2 regions of the Vibrio sp. YMD68 genome follow, and region 1 is predicted to be linked to the other one. Evidence: riboswitches for the same ligand, from Rfam matches in the RefSeq annotation. Region 1 holds a riboswitch; the other holds the start of a gene.
What was found. A riboswitch is a leader RNA that binds a small molecule or an ion and turns the genes downstream of it on or off. The one in region 1 is predicted to bind lysine.
Positions count from the first base shown of each region.

Region 2: another riboswitch for lysine. It lies ahead of lysC (lysine-sensitive aspartokinase 3); the one in region 1 lies ahead of QF117_RS15340 (Na+/H+ antiporter NhaC family protein).

Region 1 is NZ_CP124614.1:2,067,302-2,071,758, reverse strand. Features, by position in the region: gene QF117_RS15350 (inosine/guanosine kinase) at 1-825, shown strand, start outside; gene QF117_RS15345 (H-NS family nucleoid-associated regulatory protein) at 901-1,317, opposite strand; lysine riboswitch at 1,694-1,875, shown strand; gene QF117_RS15340 (Na+/H+ antiporter NhaC family protein) at 1,990-3,591, shown strand; His leader region at 3,767-3,902, shown strand; gene hisG (ATP phosphoribosyltransferase) at 3,956-4,457, shown strand, end outside.
Region 2 is NZ_CP124614.1:2,880,716-2,885,172, forward strand. Features, by position in the region: gene QF117_RS19040 (alanine--glyoxylate aminotransferase family protein) at 1-918, opposite strand, end outside; lysine riboswitch at 1,088-1,264, shown strand; gene lysC (lysine-sensitive aspartokinase 3) at 1,369-2,718, shown strand; gene QF117_RS19050 (sodium:proton antiporter) at 2,983-4,290, shown strand; gene metH (methionine synthase) at 4,392-4,457, opposite strand, start outside.

The DNA.
Region 1 (4,457 bases):
GAACGGACTTTTGCAATTAGTGAAGGTCAAATGAATCAACTTCATCCAGACAGTATTCCTGAGTCTATATTTAAAAATGCTTCAGCTCTGGTCATCACCGCTTATTTAGTTCGCTGTAAAGAGGGCGATCCAATGCCTCTAGCTACGATGAAAGCAATTGAGTATGCAAAAAAGAATAATGTCCCAGTCGTATTAACGTTAGGAACAAAATACGTTATTCAGAATGATCCTTTATTCTGGCAAGAATTTTTAAAAGAACATATTTCCGTTGTTGCAATGAATGAAGAAGAAGCGGAAGCTTTAACCGGTGAACATGATCCTTTAGTCGCTGCAGATATTACTTTGAATTGGGTTGATTTAGTTTTATGTACGGCTGGCCCTGTTGGCTTATTTATGGCGGGTTATACGGAAGATGCGGCGAAACGAGAAACGTCGTTACCATTAATGCCAGGATCGATTGCTGAATTTAATCGATATGAGTTTAGCCGACCTGCAGCGAAATCTATGTGTGATAATCCGATTAAGGTGTATTCACATATAGCGCCATATATGGGCGGGCCAGAGAAAATTAAAAATACCAATGGCGCAGGAGATGCCGCTCTCTCTGCGTTACTGCATGATATGGCGGCTAACACATATCACCGGGAAAATATTCCAAACTCAAGTAAGCATGCTCACACATTCTTAACCTACTCTTCGTTTTCACAAGTGTGTAAATATTCCAATAGAGCGAGCTATGAAGTATTAGCTCAGCATTCACCAAGATTATCGAAGGGTTTACCTGAAAGGGAAGACAGCTTAGAAGAATCTTATTGGGAACGATAACTTCCTGGGAACGATAAAACAGAAAGGCTCCTTTAAAGGAGCCTTTTATATTTAATGATGTTTTAGAAAACGAAATTAAAGTGCAAATTCTTCTAATGATTTACCCGCATCAAGCTGAGTTTGAATTGCTGAAGGTGTACGGCCTTGACCGGTCCAAGTCTTTTCTTCGCCATTAGTATCTACATACTTATATTTTGCAGGGCGAGGAGCACGTTTAGCTTTTACTTTACCAGCCTTAGTTTTTGTTTCGCCGGATAACGCAGAAATAAGCGCTTCAACATCAATACCGTCTTTTGAAATCTGTTCAGCAATGGCGGCCAGTTTTTGTTCTTGTTCCGCTTTAGCTGCACGCTCTTCAGCTTCAGCTTCGTTACGTTCTTGAACAACAATCGTTAATTTATCTAAGGCTTCTTCTAGTTGCTCTAAGGTTAATTCGCGAGCAAAGGCACGAAGGCTACGAATATTTAATAGTGTTTTTGATAGTTCCGACATGTCTATTCCTATGAAAATAAATTGTATTGGTTGATATTAATCTGCAAATAGATTTAACACAATAATGAAATCAAAATAAATACTAGCATATAAATGGATTATATATCGTCATATTAATGTAAACAGAGGTAATTGTTGTATCAGATATTAGAAAAAAGTTTGCCTTAATAGAAATAGTCGAACAGTTAACGTATTTTACGTGTTGCATAATAAAGCGCGTGGAGTGTTATGGCTAATGGAGGATGAAATTTATCATTGATATCTTATTTCGAGTTAAATATTGCAAAGAGGTGGTTTGTAAGTACAATAGAATCCGCTTTAAGTGTGAGGCCAGTTAAATTGTTGTTAATTTAAAGTAACAGCGGTTATTTATGCCTTGCACGGTAGAGGCGCGAGATAGAAGAGTCGATGTTATTGGGGTGATGCCAATGAATAACATTAAAAGGCTATTTCGCCGAAGTGAAAGTGTGCAATCATCACCTTTTGCTGGGGGTGTACTCAACAGGTACATCACTGCCATAGTCTATAATTTTTACACTATGGAGCGCTACTGTAGAGTTAGGTTTTGTCATTGTTAGCCTTTCACTTCGTTCAATGAAATTTCGATGAGTTACTATCACGAAATTTTTCTGCAGTAGATCTCTTGCCATTACTAACTGGTTTTTGAAGATCATGAATTTAATCGATTTTGCATCATCCCCTTTGTCACTCTTGCCTCCAATTGTGGCGTTAAGTCTTGCTATTATTACCCGCCGCGTTCTAATTTCGCTTGGTGTCGGCATCGTACTCGGTGCGTTGCTACTTACAGATTACTCCGCCACCGGCATGGCCGGATACGTGGGTAAAACTGTATCAAGTGTCTTTATTGAAGACGGAAGCATTAACTCATGGAACATGAGTATCGTTGGTTTCTTGCTTTTATTAGGCATGATGACTGCACTGTTAACCATGTCTGGTGGCACTCGCGCGTTTGCCGAGTGGGCGCAGACTCGAGTTAAAAGTAAACGCGGTTCTAAACTGCTAGCCGCCTGTTTAGGGGTATTCATCTTCATTGATGATTACTTTAACAGTTTGGCTGTGGGCGCTATTTCCCGGCCCGTCACTGATCGCTATTATGTTTCGCGCTCAAAACTTGCCTACATCCTCGACTCTACCGCCGCACCAATGTGTGTGTTGATGCCTGCATCAAGTTGGGGTGCTTACATCATGACGATTGTTGGTGGAATATTAATTTCTCACGGTGTCACTGAGTATTCAGCGATCGGTGCGTATGTGCGCATGATCCCAATGAACTTCTATGCTGTGTTTGCTCTCTTAATGGTGTTTGCGGTTGTTTGGTTCCAGCTTGATGTGGGTCAAATGCGCAAACACGAAATTCAAGCATCTCAAGGCCGTGGGTTTGATGGGGATAAAGAAGCCGATCTACCACAAGCTCATGAACTAAATGAAGAGCTTGATATTCAAGAAAGTGAACACGGAAAGGTATCGGATCTGGTCCTACCGATTCTGTGTCTTATCGTTGCGACGGTTTCTGCCATGCTTTACACAGGTGGTTCTGCGCTTAAAGCGGACGGCCAAGCCTTTTCATTATTGGGCGCATTTGAAAATACCGACGTTGGCATGTCACTTATTTATGGTGGCATTACTGGTTTTGTTGTTGCGTTAGTGACTGTGCTAAAACAAAAAATGTCGCCTAGTGATATTGGTGTGACGCTTTGGATTGGTGCTAAGTCTATGTTTGGCGCAATTTTGATTCTTATTTTCGCATGGACGATTGGTACCGTTATTGGTGACATGAACACCGGTGCTTATTTATCTTCTCAGATTGAAGGTAGTATTAGCCCAATGTGGTTGCCGGTTATTTTATTCCTACTATCTGGGCTGATGGCTTTCTCAACGGGCACTTCTTGGGGCACGTTTGGCATTATGTTACCTATAGCGGGAGATATGGCTGGCGCAACGGATGTTGCACTTATGCTACCGATGCTAAGCGCAGTGCTAGCTGGCTCTGTATTTGGTGATCACTGCTCTCCAATTTCAGATACGACTATTTTGTCATCAACGGGTGCTCGTTGTAATCATATTGACCATGTTGCCACACAATTACCTTACGCACTGTCGGTTGCGTTGGTGTCGTGTATTGGCTTCATTGTACTCGGTATTACCGCGTCGGTATTGTTCTCGTTCTTAGCATCACTGATTACTTTTGTGCTGGTTTGTTTTGCAATGTCCGTGATTGCAAAATCAAAAGTGACAAGTTACCAAAACGCTTAGTTCTAACGACTTATCTATATAAAAGAAGGCTTAGGCCTTCTTTTTTTGTGGAAAGCAAATAAAAACCAAAAAGTACTAATTAAAGGTTGCAAATGATACATAGCTTAGTTAGTGTGGTTATCAACGAAGCAACATTAGCAGAGCCAATAAGTATGCGTTATATTACTATGAATATTCATCACCATCATCACCCTATTTAGTCTTTCGGGGAGATATACGCATACCCGGGAGGCACAAGCTCCCGGAGGTGAAATTGGTAAAACAAGATTCAAACCCTCGGGAGACATGCAGTCTCCCGAGGGTTTTTTAGTTTTAAGCTTGAACGAAATTTAATAAATTCAACAATTTGTACAGGGAAGAAATAATGCAAACACAACGTCTAAGAATCGCTATTCAAAAGAAAGGTCGCTTGAGTAAAGAGTGCCAAGAGTTACTTAAGAAGTGTGGTGTGAAATTTATCGTGATGGGCGAACGCCTTGTTGTTCATTCACTGAATATGCCAATAGATCTGCTTCTTGTACGTGATGATGATATTCCAGGTTTGATTATGGACGGTGTGGTTGATCTCGGTTTCATTGGTGAAAATGAACTCGAAGAAGTTCGCCTAGATCGTAAAGCACTGGGTAAACCTAACGAGTATGTAGCGTTACGACGTTTAGATTTCGGTGGCTGTCGCTTGTCGATTGCTATCAATAAAGATGAAAAGTACAACGGCCCTCAAGATCTCGCCGGCAAGCGCATTGCAACCACATACCCTCAGCTATTAAAAGCGTTTATGGATGAGCAAGGGGTTGACTACAGTGCTTGTATGCTTACGGGATCGGTAGAAGTTGCTCCTCGCGCTGGCCTTTCCGATGCCATTGCCG
Region 2 (4,457 bases), 810 kb from region 1:
AGGAAGTCGAGAGTCTTCATTGACGACAAATGTGAAGCCAAGCTTTTCTAATCCTATTTTTAATGTCGCATGCATCTCTTTATGTCGTTGCCAGGCATTTTCTAATCCTTCACGTTTGAGCATCAATAATGACTCGTGTAACGCATAGAGGCTGTTAACGGGTGCTGTATGATGGTAGCTTCGCTTGCCCTCTCCACTCCAATACCCCAGAACAAGACTCTGATCAAGGAACCAGCTTTGAACCGGCGTCGTACGAGCATTAATTTTCTCGATAGCTTTAGGCGACAGAGTCAGCGGGGATAACCCTGGCACGCAAGATAAGCACTTTTGGCTTCCCGAATAAACTGCATCGAGTTCCCATTCATCGACTTTTAATGGCACACCACCCAACGAGGTGACGGCATCTACAATAGTAAGAGCATGATGCTGTTTCGCAATTTGACTCAGTGCCTGAGCATCAGAAAGCGCACCGGTAGACGTTTCCGCATGAACAAATGCCAATATTTTTGCATCCGGATTCGCTTTAAACGCTTGCTCTACTTTATCAGGGCTGACAGGCGCACCCCATTCATCATCAACAACGATGGCTTCAGCACCTGCACGTATGACGTTTTCTCGCATTCGATCACCAAACACGCCATTGCGGCAAACGATGACTTTCTCTCCTGGTTCAATCAGGTTAACAAAACACGCTTCCATGCCAGCACTACCAGGGGCAGAAACGGCAATAGTAAACTCATTATCGGTCTGGAAAGCGTATTTAAGTAGCTGTTTCACTTCGTCCATCATGCCAATAAATAACGGGTCTAAATGGCCAACAATTGGGCGACTTAAAGCCTGTAATACTTGGGGAGAAATATCCGATGGCCCAGGCCCCATAAGTATCCGTTGAGGGGGGATAAAACTTTGAATTGGCATGTATGCTCCTTACTTACACGATGGTTTGAGTAACTACACTAGATCAAATCCCTAGCGCTATCAATGCGGCGTAAGTCTAGTGTGAATATGATGATCACACTTTGTAATTAATTCGTGGTAACAAATATCCATTGACATTCAACCGACAAAACCGTTCAATGAACAGGCTTTATGCAGAAGAGGAGCACTGCCCAGGCAGATATATTGTGGAGCCTTAATTCCAATACAATGTATCCATGGGGAGCAGTGCCGAGGTAAACGTAATGTAAGGGTTATGTTTATCGGTTAAGTGGGCTGAATCCCCTTAACTGTCACTAGCACCGCCTAGTGATGAGCTTCTGAGGTCAATCTATCTATACGCACCTCTTTTTCGCTCAACGATTCTCTTCACTAAAGAACATTAGGTTATTATCAACCTGTTTATTTTTTACCCGTTGTAGGAGAAATGCTGTGAGCGCATTCAATGTCGCCAAGTTTGGTGGGACCAGTGTAGCCAACTTTGAAGCAATGAGCCGTTGTGCTGCTATTATCGAAAACAATCCAGAAACTAAGCTTGTCGTTAGCAGCGCATGCTCTGGAGTCACTAATTTACTTGTTGAACTCGCCAACGGTGTTGCAGACCAAGAGCGACGCAGTGACATATTACAAAACATTGCCGCCATCCATGATTCGATTATATCCAGCCTAAGTGATGGAGCAGAAGCGGCCTCTGAGGTGAATGCCATCTTAGAGACGGTCGCAAACCTAGCTGAAGCAGCTTCCATCCAGGCGAGTACCAAACTCACTGACCATTTGGTAGCGTGTGGTGAGTTGATGTCGACCTACATCCTGACTCAGGTGATGAGAGAGCGCGGTATTCATGCTGTTCGCTTTGATATTAGAGAAATACTGAGAACAGATGGAACCTTTGGCCGTGCTGAACCGCAACTGGAAGACATCTCTGCATTAGCGAAAGATAAATTAGCGCCACTTTGCCAAGAATACGTTGTTATCACCCAAGGGTTTATCGGTTCAGATGCCGATGGCAATACGACCACATTAGGCCGTGGTGGCAGTGACTACAGCGCAGCCCTGATCGCGGAAAGTGTTGAAGCTTCGGGCCTCGCGATATGGACTGATGTTCCTGGTATCTATACCACCGACCCTCGAATAGCGCCTAAAGCTTCACCGATTCCTGAAATTAGCTTTAGCGAAGCTTCAGAAATGGCGAACTTCGGTGCGAAAATCCTTCACCCATCAACGTTAGTTCCCGCACTTCGCCATGACATCCCAGTATTTGTTGGGTCGTCAAAAGAACCTGAACGTGGCGGCACGTGGATTCGTCACCACGCAGAGTCTTCTCCACTGTTTCGGGCATTGGCCTTACGAACAAACCAAACAATGGTGACCCTTCGCAGCGCCAATATGTTTCATGCGTACGGTTTTCTTGCCAAAGTGTTTGAAATTTTGGCTAAGCATAAGATATCCGTCGATTTGATCACAACGTCAGAAATCAGTGTTTCATTAACGTTAGATCAAACAGACACAGCAGGCGGCGCGCCACAACTTCCTGAGCAGGCACGCATTGAACTGGAAGAACTGTGTCATGTGGAAGTCGAACATGGTCTCTGCTTGGTGGCCTTAATTGGTAATAACATGAGTGGAAGTAAAGGCTATGCAAAGCAGGTATTTGGCACGCTAGAAGACTTCAATTTACGTATGATTTGTTATGGAGCAAGCGCTCATAACCTATGTTTCTTACTCAATGAAGCTGATTCTAAATCGGCCATTCAAAAGCTTCACGCTGAATTGTTTGAATAATGAAAATGCAGGGCTGCTCATTAGAGTCGCCCTGCATTTATAGCCATTCGTTTTAAAAAACCCACGCAATACAAACCACTAAACACATTACTTCAGCTTCTGAAGCTTCCCTATCTCAGAATCTATCCGTTTTTGTTTCTGAACATCAACGGTCTATAAAGATCGCTGAGTCATTGCTAACGCAAACATGACAAAAAATGATTGCTATTTGAGCTAGCAGCGTTGAAAATTTCACGACATATTCTGTTACAAAGTCATGAACCCATGTCCATCTACTACACACTTTGCTTTCTCTCTGCAGCGGCAATGTTGATTGCGTTTCTCAATAATAAAATAATAAAGATGCAAACCACCATTGCGATTACAGCAGGAGCGATGGTGCTGTCATTGGCTATTTTAATAGTGGGTCAAAATAACTGGTTTCAATTGACAGAAATCGCGACAACCACCATTGCCAGTATCAACTTTGAAGATTTTCTCCTAAAAGGCATTCTTGGGTTTCTGTTATTCGGCGGTGGCCTAGGAATTAAGCTGCCAAACCTGAAAGACCAAAAATGGGAAATTACCGCTTTAGCATTGGGGGCGACATTGATTTCGACGTTTCTCATTGGCAGTATCTTGTATGGGTTCTGTCAACTGATTGGCATTCCCTTTGATTTTGTCTATTGCTTGTTGTTTGGTTCACTCATCTCCCCAACAGACCCGATTGCTGTCTTGGCGATTGTAAAAAAACTTGATGCGCCGAAACGAATCTCGACACAAATAGAAGGGGAGTCTTTATTTAATGACGGTTTTGGTTTAGTCATTTTTGTCACTATTTTTACTGTCGCGTTTGGGACAGAAACTCCAACTATAGGAAGTGTCAGCTTATTGTTTGCCCAAGAGGCTCTTGGAGGAATCGCGTATGGCTTTGTTCTCGGGCTTCTTTTTCATTACTTGATCAGTGCCACTGACGATCATTCTATGGAATTATTACTGACCATCGGAATCCCAACTGCAGGGTATGTCTTTGCGGATATCATTCATGTCTCTGGGCCTTTAGCGATGGTGGTGTCGGGTATCATGATTGGCAACTGGACTCGTTTTACCGGATTCTCAAAAGAGAGTGAAGAGCACTTAGATCATTTTTGGGAACTCGTTGATGAGTTTTTGAATGGTATTTTGTTCCTCTTGATTGGCATGTCGATGCTGCTTTTTAAATTCCACCAAGAAGATTGGATTTTAATGGCGTTCTCAATTCCATTGGTGCTGTTTGCTCGTTACTTCAGTGTTTTTGTTTCCTATCTCGGCTTCCAACGTTTTCGCAGTTACAACCCTTGGTCAGTGAGAATACTCACCTGGGGAGGACTACGAGGTGGGCTGGCTTTAGCAATGGCTCTTTCCATACCTTCTGGGATCTGGGTGATACCTGACAAGCTGATTGATGTGAAGGAGATCATTTTGGTCATGACTTATTCTGTTGTTGTCTTTTCTATTTTGATCCAGGGCTCTACGATTACGCCCATGATTGAGAAAGCCAAACAAGCAGAACGAGACACCTCATCAGACTCTAGCACTGGCACTATAAAGTAAGTCAGCTTCTCTGTAATCTCTGTGTATAAAGCCGTCTATATACAAAGAGCTGCCTAATTGGCAGCTCTTTTCTTTTAATGTCCTAGGTTACGACAAAAGCATTAGTTGATATTAGGGCCCAACCATTTTTCTGCTTCCAATATGTCCCAGCCTTTACGCTCAGCATA